Regions from separate parts of the Bartonella sp. AC62GZZY genome, predicted to be linked through region 1. Evidence: predicted binding sites of a transcription regulator. Region 1 holds the regulator's gene; the other holds the start of a gene.

The links. Region 1 encodes HrcA, which represses chaperone genes, less so after heat shock. Its sites were predicted from a motif close to GTTAGCACTCNCNNNNNGNGAGTGCTAAC; they were not measured.
Region 2: the regulator HrcA is predicted to act here: its motif matches at 2,155-2,183, upstream of groES (co-chaperone GroES).

The regions. Positions count from the first base shown of each region.
Region 1 covers NZ_JBHIQN010000002.1:191,422-199,529, reverse strand. The annotation lists gene ACFIML_RS02350 (stimulus-sensing domain-containing protein) at 1-1,433, shown strand, start outside; gene ACFIML_RS02345 (HPr kinase/phosphatase C-terminal domain-containing protein) at 1,457-1,921, shown strand; gene ACFIML_RS02340 (PTS sugar transporter subunit IIA) at 2,058-2,456, shown strand; gene ACFIML_RS02335 (HPr family phosphocarrier protein) at 2,474-2,767, shown strand; gene thpR (RNA 2',3'-cyclic phosphodiesterase) at 3,392-3,931, shown strand; gene grpE (nucleotide exchange factor GrpE) at 4,027-4,689, opposite strand; gene hrcA (heat-inducible transcriptional repressor HrcA) at 4,814-5,884, opposite strand; gene rdgB (RdgB/HAM1 family non-canonical purine NTP pyrophosphatase) at 6,399-7,046, shown strand; gene hemW (radical SAM family heme chaperone HemW) at 7,043-8,108, shown strand, end outside.
Region 2 covers NZ_JBHIQN010000008.1:13,587-21,694, forward strand. The annotation lists gene ACFIML_RS06075 (hypothetical protein) at 1-53, shown strand, start outside; gene groL (chaperonin GroEL) at 106-1,749, opposite strand; gene groES (co-chaperone GroES) at 1,808-2,104, opposite strand; gene fumC (class II fumarate hydratase) at 2,332-3,720, shown strand; partial or broken gene fumC (class II fumarate hydratase) at 4,629-4,854, shown strand; gene ACFIML_RS06100 (outer membrane protein) at 5,505-6,392, shown strand; tRNA gene ACFIML_RS06105 (tRNA-Leu) at 7,720-7,804, opposite strand; gene ACFIML_RS06110 (YqaA family protein) at 8,026-8,108, shown strand, end outside.

The sequences.
Region 1 (8,108 bases):
AAAGCGTTACACCCGCTCCTCAATCAACCGATTCTTGGGATTTTCCTATTAACCCTGAGCAAGTTGCCCCTCTTTTACGGCGTCTTATTACACCTAAAACGACAAGAGCACGTATCTATGATCGTGATGCTACTCTCCTTCTTGATTCGCGCGTTCTTTATTCTAGTGGAGAAGTTTTTAGTTATGATTTACCCCCACTTAAAACAGAACAAAACATGTGGGATCGCCTTACTTCATGGTATTCAAGCGTATTTTATGGCAAAGGTATTGCTCTTGACAGAGAACAAACAAAAACCAGTGGTATTGCTTATCCAGAAGTGTACCGCGCATTAAACGGATCTCTTGCTACGGCTAAAAGACGCAACAGACAAGGGCAATTAATTGTTTCTGTTGCCGTTCCTGTTCAACGCTATCGCGCAGTGGTTGGTGCTCTTCTTCTTTCAACCACTGGTTCCGATATTGATAACATTGTAAAAGGCGAAAGACTGGTTATCTTTAAAGTTTTTGCCGTTGTAGGTAGCGTACTTTTGGTTCTTTCTCTCTTTTTGGCCCATACGATTGCCCATCCATTAAGTAAATTATCTGCCTCGGCTAATCGAGTGCGTAATGGCAATAATCAGCGTGTGGAAATTCCTGATTTTTCAATGCGTGAAGATGAAATTGGTCACCTTTCAACTTCTATTCGTGATATGACCAATGCCCTTTATATGCGTATTGAAGCCATTGAACGTTTTGCTGCTGATGTAAGCCACGAATTAAAAAATCCTCTCACCTCCCTACGCAGTGCTGTTGAAACGCTCCCTCTGGCTAAAAATGAAGAAGCACAAGAGAAATTGCTTGAAATTATTCAACATGATGTGCGCCGCCTTGATCGGTTGATTACAGATATTTCTGATGCATCGCGGCTCGATGCAGAGCTTGCACGAGAAACTGCAGAGATCGTTGATATGACACCGCTTTTGGAAAGTCTTGTTCATGCTGTTCAGGAAGTGTATCGTAATACGCAAACTATTGATATAAGCCTTAATATTGTCCCACGTCCTCATGGAAAAGCCTATCTTGTATTGGGACACGAACTCCGTTTAGGACAAGTGATTTCAAATCTTCTTGAAAATGCGCGTTCTTTTATTCCTCGGAATCGTGGCAAAATTTGCATTACTATGAAAAGTCATGCTTCAACCCTTATTTTAACCATTGAAGATAATGGCCCAGGTATTCGTTCAGAAAATATTGAACGCATTTTTGAACGTTTTTACACAGATCGACCAAATGAAGATGCTTTTGGACAAAACTCTGGACTTGGCCTTTCTATTAGTCGGCAAATCATCGAAGCTCATAATGGGACAATTACAGCCGAAAATATTATTGATCCTACACTTGGGAAGTGTAAAACTGGTGCACGTTTTACTATTATGCTTCCGCTTGCTAAATAAATCTTTTATCCAAAGTAAAAGACATGAAAACAAAATGTGAAATACTCCACGCAAATTGCCTGCAACTAGGCGGCAAGGGGCTGTTAATTATAGGTCCATCTGGATCAGGAAAATCAACCATCACCCTTTCTTTGCTTGACCGCGCTGAGTGGTCAAAACGTGAAGCGAAGCTTATCAGTGATGATTATACAATGTTGCGTGCGGAAAATGGAAAGCTTCACGGATACACTCCTGATAATTTAGAGGGCGGCATCGAGATTCGTGGCGTTGGTCTTTATATGATAGAATTTGAAAAGCACACAACTATCGATTGTGTTATTTTTCTCGGTCCGAAGTATGAACGTTTTTCCACAAATAAAACTTTTCAATTTGAAAATTTGCACATTCCTCTTTTAAAACTTCCCTCTCTTCGTGAAGCCGATTGTACAGCCATTTGTCAAGCTATTGAAGCATTTTTGTTTAGAAGAATATGGCAAAAATCTGTCTAATTTTTTTCTAAAGATAAAAAAATCACAATTTTTGCCTTTTTTTTGCAAATTTTTCTTGGCAGCAAGATAAAGCCTTGTACAATGTCTTTCCCACCAACTATGGTCGGGTCTTATTAGTTAACAGGAGTTTGCGTAAATGATTGGACTCGTGCTTGTAACGCACGGTGAGCTGGCTGTCGAATTTTTACATGCCGTGGAACATGTTGTTGGAGTACAAGAAAAGTTCGCAACAATATGCGTTTATCCCGATGACGATATAGATCAGCGCCGAGGTGATATTATAGCCGCAGTAACCGATACAGATACGGATCATGGCGTCATCATATTAACAGATGTGTTCGGTGGAACACCATCAAATATAGCTATTCCTGCTATTGAAAAAGGACGCGTTGAAATGATTGCGGGTGTTAATTTGCCCATGCTTATTAAACTGATTTCTATTCGCAAATGTCCTGATATTTCATTATCAGACGCGTTAAGAATAGCACAAGAAGCAGGGCGTAAATATATTAATGTACCAAGTATAATTTTATAGCGGATAATAAAATACCAATGTTTTCCAAAGATACCCTCCCATGTATAAGTCGTCATTTCAATATCTGTAATAAACGTGGGTTGCATGCACGTGCCTCTGCAAAATTTGTACAAACTGTTGACAATTTTAATGTTACTGTTGAAGTTGAAAAGGACGGAAAAATTGTTGGCGGATCATCAATTATGGGACTTATGATGCTAGCGGCTTCATCCGGTTGCAACCTTACCATTCGTGTTTCAGGACCAGAAGCAACAGATGCTCTTAATGCTCTTGAAAAGCTCATCAATAACAACTTTGGAGAGGAAAACTAGTGCTTTTTCATCATAAACAAGGATGATAATTCTTAGAAAATAGGAACTTTCCATCATTATTTTGAATTTTAATTTCTCTTCCCGCTTTTATACCAATATTCATATCCATTATAGATTGGTATAATTATCATAAATGTAAAAGCTTATAGTTATTTTGTTATGCAATAATTTTTTCCTTTTCCTAACATTATTTGGCCCATTTGAATAGTTTTGCGTATTATGGCTATTCCCCAACTTAATCATATAATTAGACCTTTACAGAAAAGAGAACTCTTCACCTTTGTATTAGAATATGCTTTATTTTAGGCTAAAGATAAATGTCAAAATAATTTCGCACATCAAAAATCTATCAACTTTCTTATTTTCTGCTCACTTTGTAGCTTTTATAATACACAAGTAATCTTCCATTGCACATCATTGTGATACAGATCATGAAAATGCAATTCTTATCAATGTCATAACCATTTTCTTAAAACGAATAAGCTTTGTAAGCTCATAATTATAGTAAGAATTCTTTAGACATTCTTTTTCTATACTATTGCCTTGTTTTCTGTGGTACGTGCCCCGCCCTTATTATCTATATTGCGCTTGGGATAACATCTTTCATTATAAGGAGATAATATCATGGATCGTCTATTTAGTGCTCTTCAGATTCCTCAACAAACAACAAAAGCCCTCATATCATTGCAAAATGGCTTACCAAAAGCGCAATGGATCAATCCGCAAAATTTTCATGTAACCTTATCTTTTTTTGGCGAAGTTGAAAGCTCCCTAGAAGATGAAATTATGCATACCTTTAACACTATAGAACTTCCTTCTTTTACGCTACAGATAAAGGGTTTTGAAGTTTTTAGTTCAGAAAATGCTCCCCATTCTCTTGTGGTTTGCATTGAACCTTGTGAAAAGCTTACTCTTTTACATGAAAAGATGCAATATATCCGGAATAAATTAGAGTTAAAGCCTGATGAAAGACTATTTATTCCGCATATCACTCTTGCACGAATATTTGATATTAATCTTAAAGATCTTTCTTCTTATCTATCTTCTCGAGATGATTTTTCGCTCCCTCCTTTTGAGGTTGATCATTTTGTTTTATTGTTATCGGCCTCTCCCTTAAATAAGACTCCCTATATTGTAAAAGGAAGTTGGGCGCTTCAAAGATAAAAGGGTGTTATAAACACCCTTTAAAAAAAGACTTCATATATATGTAATTGCAGGGAATACTGCATTTTATGTTGGAGATTTATTATTGATGTGTTTTAAGCCGAATCAGCTTCAACAGAAGCTTCTTTTGCTCCTCCTTTAGCTACACCCACTATAGCTGGACGTAGCACCCTTTCCCCGATAATATAACCTGCCTGAACCACTTGTTGAACAGTATTATCTGGAACATCAGCATTGGGAATTTCAAACATCGCTTGATGAAAGTGAGGATCAAATTTTTGCCCCTCTGGATGAATTTTTTGCACCCCATGACGTTCTAATGCTGCCATCATGGCACGTTCAGTCATTTCAACGCCTTCTGCTAATGATTTCAAACCAGCATCACTCTCCCGTGCACCTTCTGGAATCGCTTCCAAAGCACGATTGAGATTGTCAGAAACCGATAACATATCCCTTGCAAAATTAGCAATGGAATAAGCCTTTGCATCCGCCACATCTCGCATAGTACGGCGTCGAAGATTTTCCATATCTGCAACAAGACGTAAAAGTTGATCTTTCAATTCTTTATTTTCATCCTGCAAAGACGCTAAAAGATCACTAACCTCATTGCTTTCTGTTTCAACGACTTCGTGTTCCTCTGTTTTATGTGTTTTTAAAAATTCATCGGCTGCCTGTTTAAGTGTATTACGATCAGCTGGATTTTTTAAATCACAATTTTCAAATGAAGCGTCAGTAAATTTGTTTTTTTCATCAGACATAAAAATTTTATTCCTTCATAAGATTCGTTATTCTCGATATCGAAATTCTACAGACAAAAATCAAGGGGTATCGATGTATATAATACAATGAGCTTTTATAGTACAAATACTTACTTGCACCGTTTTAACGCAATAACTGTGACACAAGTTGAGCTGTATAATCAACCATGGGCACGATCCTTGCATAATTAAGCCGTGTAGGACCAATAACACCTAAAGCACCAATGACTCTTTGTTGTGAATCACGATAAGGTGCTACAACTAAAGAAGAACCAGAAAGTGAAAATAACTTATTTTCTGAACCAATAAAAATTCTAACCCCAGAACCTTCATCCGTTAAATCGAGAAGCTGTGCCATACTCTCACGCGTTTCAAGATCATCAAACAAATGGCGCAACCGTTCTAAATCTTCTTCTGCTTTTACATCTTCAAGCAAATTGCTACGCCCGCGAACAATGAGGTGTATTTTATGATCAGCATCTTCTCCTCCCCAAAGAGCTAATCCCGTTTCAACAAGATGATGCGATAAATCATCAAGTGCAGCCCGTGTTTCTGCACATAAGCGGGCAATTTCCCCTTTAGCTTCACTTAGTGTGCGCCCTTGGATATGGGCATTGAGAAAATTCGTTGCTTCCGTCAATTGTGCATGAGTAACCCCTTCTGGTAAATGAACAATACGATTTTCAACTTCACCTTGTTGAGTCACCAAAACGGCAAGAGCGTTCTCCCTATCAAGGCGCACAAATTCAATATGTTTCAATGTTCCTTCTTGTTTCGTTGCTAAAACAAGCCCTGCCCCACGTGATAGATCTGAAAGAACTCGGCTTGCTTGAACAAGAAAATGTTCAACCGATTGTGCATGACCAGCCTCTTTGACTTGCATTTCAATATTTTCTCGCTCTTCGTTTGGCAAATCACCCGCTTCCATAAATGCATCAACAAAAAAGCGTAAACCTGATTGTGTTGGCATTCGACCCGCAGAAACATGTGGTGCATAAATCAAACCGAGATGTTCAAGATCACTCATCACGTTACGAATCGTTGCAGGTGATAATGTCTGTTGCAAAAGCCGCGAAAGATTACGTGACCCTACAGGTTCCCCATCATTAAGATAAGCTTCAACAATATGGCGAAAAATATCACGCGAACGCTCATCAAGATATTTTAGTTCATTATCAATAGTTTTGTGTTTCATCACAATTGTTTCACTATTTTTAAAATCCTCATCTCTTATATAAGTTTTGCCAAGGTTTGGTCAAATAGTCTAAAGTAGTATAGAAACATATTATCCTATTGAGCTGTAAAATGCTACCTTTCAGAGTGATGCTTGATAAATTACGCAGGAAATATTTTTTGTTAGAGTGTATGAGAAATATTTAAGATAAGAGTTGATCTGTAAAGTGGTCTGCTGTAGGGACTTGTCAAAAGAATCTAGATTGATTAAAAACCGCTGTAAGTAGAAAATTTTACCCTTTAGAGCAAGCAGAAAATTGGAAATTTACCATAAAAATGCTATCATAAAAAAGACATGTCTTTCCTATCTTTGCAAGGTTATCTTCGTACAAGATAAAAAATTTTATTGGAACAAAATATCATAAAACATGTAAAATAATCATATCATGTAAAATCAAGCAGAATGTGTGTGTATGAGCATTTAAGCCGGTTTTTAGCACAAAAATAATTCCCCTTTCATTTTTGGAGAAATCTATATGAGAAGCATAGCAGATAAAAAACTTGTCATTGCTACACATAACACCGGAAAATTGCATGAAATCACTACTTTAATTACGCCTTTCGGTTTAATAATACAATCGGCAAAAGAACTGGGCTTGCCAGAACCAAAAGAAACAGGAAAAACATTTGAAGAAAATGCTTATATTAAAGCTTTTTCAGCAGCAAAAAAGACAGGACTTCCTGCCCTCTCTGATGATTCAGGATTAGAGGTAGATGCATTGGAGGGTGCGCCAGGCGTTTATACCGCTGATTGGGCAATTCAAGCCGATGGTACACGTAATTTTCCAAAAGCTATGAAAAAAATAGAAAATGAACTCCAAAAAGTCGGAGCACGAGAAAAAAACCAACGGAAATGCCGTTTTATATCCGTCATTTGCATTGCATGGCCTGATGCTCATGCAGATTACTTCCGCGGATGCGTTGAAGGAACGTTCATTTGGCCTCCACGGGGAGACAAAGGCTTTGGTTTTGATCCTATTTTTTTACCCGATGGATATGAAAATACCTTTGGAGAAATGTCAACAGAGCAAAAACACAACTGGAAATGTAATGATATTCCCCCTCTTTCACATCGCGCACGTGCTTTCAAACTTTTGGCAGAAAACCTTTTAGCATTCTCATGAATGAACCTTTTGGCATTTACATTCATTGGCCCTTTTGTGCAGCTAAATGTCCTTATTGTGACTTTAATTCGCATGTTCGCATCCATGGTGTTGATCAACCACGTTTTGTCACCGCCTTTAAGCGCGAAATAGAAACGCAATACCACAAAATAGGCCCACGCCATATTACAAGTATTTTTATTGGTGGAGGAACCCCTTCTCTTATGGAGCCGCAAACTGTCGACGCCCTATTGCAAGCACTTGCAAAAAAATGGGTAGTCGATGATAAAGTTGAAATTACATTAGAAGCTAATCCATCCAGTGTGGAAGCAGAGCGCTTTCGTGGATACCGTACGGCAGGTGTTAATCGCTTATCTCTAGGAATACAAGCGCTCAATGATAAAGCATTGCGCAAACTTGGCCGACTCCATAATGTGGAACAAGCTCTTTGTGCCATTACTTTAGCGCGACAAATTTTTCCACGTTTATCCTTTGATCTCATTTATGCCCGCCCTGAACAAACTCTTGAAGAATGGAAATCTGAACTTGTACAAGCAATTGATTTAGCAGCAGACCATCTTTCTCTTTATCAATTGACAATCGAAGAAGGAACTGCCTTTAAACGGCTTCATGATGCAGGAAGACTTATCCTTCCCCCATCAGAGCTAGCAGCAGATCTGTACCATCTTACTCAAGAAATAACCGCACTGCATGGACTTCCTGCCTATGAAATCTCAAACCATGCAATGCCCGGTGCCGAATCAGCACACAATCTTCTTTATTGGCGTTATCACCAATATGCAGGCTTTGGTCCAGGAGCACATGGACGTTTCATTGAGCACGCACCGAATCATTCCTCTTTCTGTTCAAAAACATCATTATCACACCTTAAAAACCGTGAACGTTATGTCACAATAAATGAAAAACATCCCGAACAGTGGCTTAATTTGGTAGAAACAACAGGACATGGCTGTATTGAAACGGAACATTTAACCACTGAACAACAGGCAAATGAAATGCTCCTTATGGGATTACGCCTTTGCGAAGGCTTAGAACTTATACGCTATGAAACCTTAAGCCCTA
Region 2 (8,108 bases), on a different contig from region 1:
CACCGAATTCACCAGTTGAAAAACGTAAAGTTGCTAAACGTGAAAAAGCATAAAAAAAAACGGGCCCAGAAGACCCGTTTCTTTATTATTTCTATGGAAAAAAGCTTAGAAATCCATTCCGCCCATTCCACCCATTCCGCCAGCAGGCATCGGAGGCATTGGTGTATCTTTCTTTGGAACTTCAGCAACCATTGCTTCTGTTGTGATCAGAAGGCTCGCAATTGAAGCCGCATTCTGAAGAGCAGAACGCACAACTTTCACAGGATCAACAATTCCCAAAGCAATCAAATCACCGAATTCACCAGTTGCGGTATTGTAACCATAAGTGTCAGCATTATTTTCCAGCACTTTGCCCACAATAATAGCGGCTTCTTCACCAGCATTGCTTGCAATCTGGCGCGCTGGTGCTTGTAGAGCACGACGAACGATACTAATACCAGCTTCTTGGTCAGGATTACTTCCCTTAACGGTCAACGCATTTGCTGCACGCAACAATGCGGTACCACCTCCAGCAACAATACCTTCTTCAACAGCAGCACGTGTTGCATTCAAAGCATCATCAACACGGTCTTTCTTTTCTTTCACTTCAACTTCTGTTGCACCACCCACACGGATAACAGCAACACCACCAGCGAGTTTAGCAAGTCTTTCTTGCAATTTTTCACGGTCATAGTCAGAAGTTGTTTCTTCAATCTGAGCCTTGATTTGATTGACGCGAGCAGTAATTTCAGCCTTTTGTCCAGCACCATCAATAATGGTGGTGTTTTCTTTAGAAATATTCACTTTCTTTGCACGTCCAAGCATATCCAAAGTGACATTTTCAAGTTTAATGCCCACATCTTCAGAAATAACCTGTCCGGATGTCAAGATAGCGATATCCTCTAACATTGCTTTACGGCGATCACCAAATCCAGGAGCTTTTACAGCAGCAATTTTCAAACCACCACGCAACTTGTTGACCACGAGCGTTGCCAAAGCTTCACCTTCCACATCTTCAGCAATGATAAGAAGGGGTTTTCCAGACTGAACAACAGCTTCAAGCACAGGAAGAAGAGATTGCAAATTAGACAATTTCTTTTCGTGAATGAGAATGTAAGGATCATCAAGATCAGCGACCATTTTCTCAGCATTTGTGACAAAATAAGGGGAAAGATACCCACGGTCAAATTGCATTCCTTCAACGACTTCTAATTCCGTTTCAGCAGTTTTAGCTTCTTCCACGGTAATGACGCCTTCATTGCCCACTTTTTCCATAGCATCAGCGATCATTTTACCGATTTCAGCAGCGCCATTAGCGGAAATTGTTCCCACCTGTGCAATTTCTGCTGAAGTTTGGATTTTTTTTGCTTTTTTGAAGAGGTTTGCCACCACTTCTTCAACAGCAGCATCAATCCCACGTTTAAGATCCATTGGGTTCATGCCCGCCGCAACAGCTTTAACACCTTCTTGCACAATAGCTTGTCCTAAAACAGTTGCTGTTGTTGTTCCATCACCAGCGATATCATTGGTTTTAGAAGCAACTTCGCGCAACATTTGTGCACCCATATTTTCGAACTTATCTTCCAGTTCGATTTCCTTTGCAACGGATACACCATCTTTTGTGATACGAGGCGCACCGAATGATTTATCAATCACCACATTGCGACCTTTAGGGCCGAGTGTCACCTTAACAGCATTAGCAAGGATGTCGACACCGCGCAACAAACGCTCACGCGCTTCACGGCCAAATTTGACTTCTTTAGCAGCCATTTAATTTCTCCTTGGAGTTTTCTCAAAATAGTACACAATGAAAAATTAAGCGCTTCAATTAGCCCATAATTCCCATAATGTCAGATTCTTTCATGATGAGGAGATCTTCCCCATTAATCTTGACTTCAGTTCCAGACCATTTTCCAAACAAAATACGGTCTCCTGTTTTGACTTCTAACGGCACGCGCTTTCCGTTATCATCGAGAGCGCCATTGCCAACAGCAATCACTTCGCCTTCTTGGGGTTTTTCTTTTGCTGTATCAGGGATGATAATCCCACCAGCCGTTTTATTTTCAGATTCAACCCGACGGACAACGACACGGTCGTGAAGTGGGCGGAATTGTATATTAGCCATGTTTTAAATCCTTAAAACTGAACATAATTGCATTAATCTTAAAAGTTCTTGCTAGCACTCTCAAGCTACGAGTGCTAGCATGTATTAGATATAAAATCGGCATCTCTCAATGTCAAGAATAGCCATAAAAATAATTTCTCTAAATGAAGCTTCAAAGTCTTGCCTCTTATTGCACTTTCGCGTTATCTATCTTTTTTGAGAACCCGTGAACAAAAAAGGATCTTATCATGGTTGAAACACGTCAGGAAACGGATAGCTTTGGAACGATTTCGGTACGTCAAGATCGTTATTGGGGCGCACAAACTGAACGTTCTCTGCATAATTTTAATATTGGCAGTGAAAAGCAGCCTCTTGCCATCATCTATGCCTTAGTCCTTGTCAAAAAAGCAGCAGCGATTGTAAATATGGGCAAAGGAAAACTACCAGAAAATATTGGAAAAGCAGTTATTGCCGCCGCTGATGAAGTGCTTGCCGGCGATTTTGATACGCATTTTCCACTGTCCGTCTGGCAAACAGGTTCTGGCACACAAAGCAATATGAATGTCAATGAAGTCATTGCTAATCGTGCTAGTAAGATTTTGGGAGGAAAACTTGGAAGCAAAAAACCAGTTCATCCCAATGACCATGTCAATATGAGCCAATCATCGAACGATTCCTTTCCCACGGCGCTTCACATTGCCACCACGTTGCAAACACGCCAACACTTACTGCCAATCCTTGAAGCTCTTATTGCGACATTAAAACAAAAAGAGCAAGAATTTGCAGATATCATTAAAATCGGCCGCACCCATACGCAAGATGCAACCCCTTTAACCTTAGGGCAAGAATTTTCAGGCTATCGTGCCGCATTAGAAGCCAATTTTCAGCGTATTAAAAATGCTCTAACCGATGTCCAAATGCTTGCTCAAGGTGGTACGGCTGTTGGCACAGGACTGAATGCACCCAAAGGTTTTGACGTTGCTTTTGCGCAAACAGTGAGCACTCTCACAGAAATAACGTTCCAAACTGCCCGCAATAAATTTGAAGCACTTGCCCATCATGGCGCCCTTGCGCATTTCCACGGGAGCTTGAATGCCTTAGCTGCTGATCTGTTTAAAATTGCCAATGACATTCGGTTTTTAGGCTCTGGTCCACGTTCCGGTTTAGGGGAACTCAGTCTTCCTGAAAATGAACCCGGATCTTCTATTATGCCCGGCAAAGTCAACCCCACGCAATGTGAAGCCTTAACCATGGTCGCATGCCAAGTTTTTGGTAATCACACCAGCGTAACCTTTGCCGCAAGCCAAGGACATTTTGAACTCAACGTTTATAAACCTGTTATTGGCTATAACGTTTTACAATCAATTACCCTTCTTGGTGATTGCATGCGTTCTTTTGATATGCATTGTATTCAAGGATTACGGGCCAATCGTGTTCATATTCACTCGCTCATGGAGCGCTCACTCATGTTAGTCACAGCTCTTGCACCAGAAATTGGCTATGAAAAAGCTGCTGAAATTGCCAAAGCAGCGCATAAAAATGATACAACTTTGCGCACCGAAGCATTAAAAGCAGGGGTTTTTGTAGAGGATTATGACCGATTAGTTGATCCCAAAAAGATGATTGCTCCCCAATAAACAACTCACTAAAAAAGATACAAACGTCTTAAAACAAATCTTTCTGTCAAAAGATCGGGGTGTTTTACACCCCGATGATGACCGATAACAATTACCCACAGCGTTCATTTTAGGCTCTGAGCCGCATTTATGCTATGGGTGTTTTTGTTGCTTATATTGTACTTAAAAGGCACAACGATTTTGGAAAGGAATGGATAGTCATAGCTCAACACCCAATAGCTATACTGGCAAAAAGTGATTTAAAGGGATATGACCTTAAGGTGTTTTTCATTCTAGCTTCGCGTCTTGATTTTGAAAATCTATTAGCTATCAACCAAACAAAATTAGCTCAAAAAAATCGGTATTAATAGACATAATTTCAATCGAAGTATAAAAAGATTAATGAATTCATCGTAGTTACGCTTTACAATGTTATCATTATTGATAACATTGGGTAAATAACTCTTATCTCAATGAGATAATGTGTTTATTTATAATAATAATCTAGCGTTATCCATATTGAACGAGAATCCTAAATACCGTAAGATTTTCTCATTTTAAATCTGTCCCATGTTGCATCAATCAAAATCACTTACTTGCACATCACAAACGCAATGAATGTATGAATAGAAATTGTATCCGATAAGGACTACAAACGCCTCTAATGAACCACCTCAAGTGCCAAGGACTGTCACAACGGACAAAGGGGCCTATCACAACATTGTGGAGAGGACTGTCACAACACCCTACGAACTGGCAAATATAGTAATGGTACCGACTTTCTCCTTTATGAAGCGTAAAAGAGGTGCTCAATAGATTTATCATTATATCATTCACAATCGCCGTCGTGAAATGGGTTTAGGAACATTGAGAAATGTCTCCTTTATGAAGCGTGAAAATGGGTGCTCAATAGAGGAACAGCTGTTTGAACAGAACTCAATACACCGAAAAGGGTTTCCTTTGCCGAAACAATCCGCCTACTCTCGGAGGCCTCCTTTAAGACTACTCGCAATAAATTTAAAGCCCCTTGCTCCTCATGGCATCCCTCACGCCTTATGGGAGCCCTCGCATTTCCACAAAAACCTGAATGCACGCGCTAATCTCTTTAAAATAGCCAACGACATTCAGTTTTTAGGCTCTCATCCACGTTCCGGCTTTAAGCGAACGGAACGGAGAGTTTATCCGTTTTACATGGCGCATAAGAAACCTCATGAGACTTGAGATTCTCGCACTTTACTCCTTCTGATTCTTCGTATTCCATTCAATCAATCAAAACTATTCGCTTAGATTATTATAAGCAAAAGTGGCATATAGATAAAAAAGAAATAAAGTCGCTCATCCCCTCGAGTGCTCAAAAGGCTACCGCAATACAAAGCTATGCAATATCAAAAACGAGCAACGAATATGACGGTACCAACGAGCAACGAATATGACGGTACCAATATGCATTTTTACGATAAATTGAATATTTAAGCACATTGGTGTCAATCATAATGGATAATACATTTAACAACAAAAAGTGTTTTAATATATATAAAGTAATATTTTTTTAATAAATAGAAAGCTTGTTTACTATACTATAATTTTTTCTAAAACACAGAGAACACTGAAAGAGTATATAAAAATACTGAAAAATCAATATAAACGTGGGATAATAGCATGAAAACAAGTTTCAAGAACGCTTAAATATGGATAATTATAGAGTTTTTGAATGTTTTAGTTTTCATAATGATATTAAATATAGATTTTTTTAACCAATTCGTATATAATACGATTTGTATCTGAAATAAATTGGGGACGTTTTTATGAAAACAAAATGTTTAGTTGCACTATCTATTTTCACCTTCATTACCGCTTCAACAGCGCAAGCAGCAGATACAGTAATCTTTAAGCAATCAGAACCGAAGGTTTCATTGCAAGATGTTTCGTCATCACGTATTTCACCGGTTACTGTTTCTGCGCCTTTTTCTTGGTCTGGTTTTTATTTTGGAGGACAAATTGGATATTTTTCCAATAAAAATACTCTAAATTATGCACAAGAAGCTAGGGACGGAAAGTGGGCTTGGGTTGATAGAGATTTATCACCGAAACTATCAGGATTGAGAGCAGGTTTGTATGCAGGTTCTAATATTGATCTGGGAGATCTTGTTTTCAGTTTTGATACCGACATGGTCTGGTCTGGGAGGAAAAGCACCCAAACAGACAATGGAAAGAAAATTCTAGATGAATCAAACTCCATTAACATTGCCTTTAAAAAAGCTGGGATTCCTATCATAAAACCTGCAGCTCAGGGTGAAACGATATCCAACTATGGTGACATTGTTGTTAGCAGTGTAACATTGAAAGAAACGTGGTCTGGTGCCACGCGCGCGCGTATTGGTTTTGCTTCCCATCGTCTTATGCCTTATATTGCAGGGGGTATAGCCTATACACAGATGCAATATATCATGTCACTTTTATCAAAATCGCAAGAAGATTCGACAATTTTTGCTTCTGGCAATGTGTTAGATGAGACAAAAACAATGTTTGGTTACACTGTTGGTGGTGGTTTTGATCTTGCAATGACAGATAATATCATTATGCGTACAGAATATCGTTATTCAGATTTTTTTAAAAAGAAATTTGCAAACGATAACCTTAAAATCTCTTCTCAAACGCATGATGTTCGCTTTGGTATCGCTTATAAATTCTAAGTTTTGTAGAAAAATTGAACAATTAAAAAACCCTGTTAAAAACGGGGTTTTTTAATGCCCCTTTACCCCTAAAAAGACGTAGATTCTAAAAGCCTGTACTAAACTTTAAACAAATAGTCACGAAACAATAAAGCCTCTCCCTCTCTTAAAGCAAATTTCTATCCTCTCAGCCTTTCATGTAATGCATTTGGAATATAAGAGCTTTACCATCATACCACTAGGCGCCATCGTAAAATAAATGAGAGCCGCTATGTAAGAGATATTTCTTTAAAATAAATATGGATATTGTGCATCAATTGCAGTTTTATAAGATGATGTTGACTTGCCTCCCCGCTCTCAAAGGATAAAGATTCTAAAAATCCATTTTTAAACACCATGTCCGTTTATAAAAACACAAAAACTCTTGGGGGATATCGGGGGACTCTTGGGCGGGCTTCTTTGGGCTCCTCCGCATGGAATGCTCTTAAACCTACAGCAAGATAAACACATTTAAGAATATCCAACACACACCGAAAAAATACTGTAACGTTTCAAGGAAGGATGCCCTATATTACCACACTTCAAACGACAGTATTTTACCGCTATTGTATGCCAGAATGGAGAGAGGATATTGCGGTTCTCTGTTTATGTAATTTCTGTAACGGGAAGACAACTTCATTTAGGGAGCACATGAAGTTGTCAAGGTAAAAACCAATTTCCAATCTTACCATTTCCCTCTGCTTTACGACTTTCAAAAGCCTTTAAAGCACAATCTTTTAAGCCTCTGCTCCTGTCTTTTAAAGAGAGGAAATTACACATTGCCCCATGTTTTTGTTTCTCACATATCTTTTTTGGATCACACCCTTCATATCATACGGCAGCGCTTCAAACCAAACACACTCAAATTCAAGATACTTGGGTTGCCAATTCACATGCGTGTTTTAAAGAAACATCTCTCAAAACCCTCAAGCTCATTTTGCGACAACACCCACAGGAATATAAAATCTATAGAGCACCATCTCTACACTTCATAAAAATGCAAGCTGGCACCATCCATCATATACTTTACCTCCAATGATGCCCTTGAAACGGCATAAGAGGCATTTTTATTCATTTTTTGTAAAATTTCACTCCACGCGAGCTCATCTAGCTTGTAACGTACAAGCGACATGATTTTGGTTGATTTACTACAAACAGACTTGAAATGAAAGAATCCTAGGGTATTAGAGGTTTTTCATTCAACATGCCAAACATTGAACACGGTCTATAAATCCCACGTTTTATACCCCCCATGTTTTATAAAACAACGTGATGCGCCGTAACAGGATAAAGGAAAATATTTATGAAGTGGTGCGGGTGGTCGGACTCGAACCGACACTCCTCTCGGAACCAGATTTTGAGTCTGGCGCGTCTACCAGTTCCACCACACCCGCACACTGCTATAAAAGACAGGACTATAAAAGACAGACTTGTCGATTATTCCTTTGCACTATATGAAGAAGAACAGATTCGTCAACAGAAGACTTCTCATTTTTTAAGAATTCATATCATTTTCTTATCTATTTTATGGAATATTTTCTTTATTGGATTTCTCTACCGGATTTATAGCAATCTCATTTGTAAAGTCTTTACCTCTTAAACTTATAAAAGCCTCATGATATTAAACAAATTAAAGCTTTGGACGATTTCTTTAGCAAATCGGCGTACAGCACCACACTGGCTTGGTTTCATTGCCTT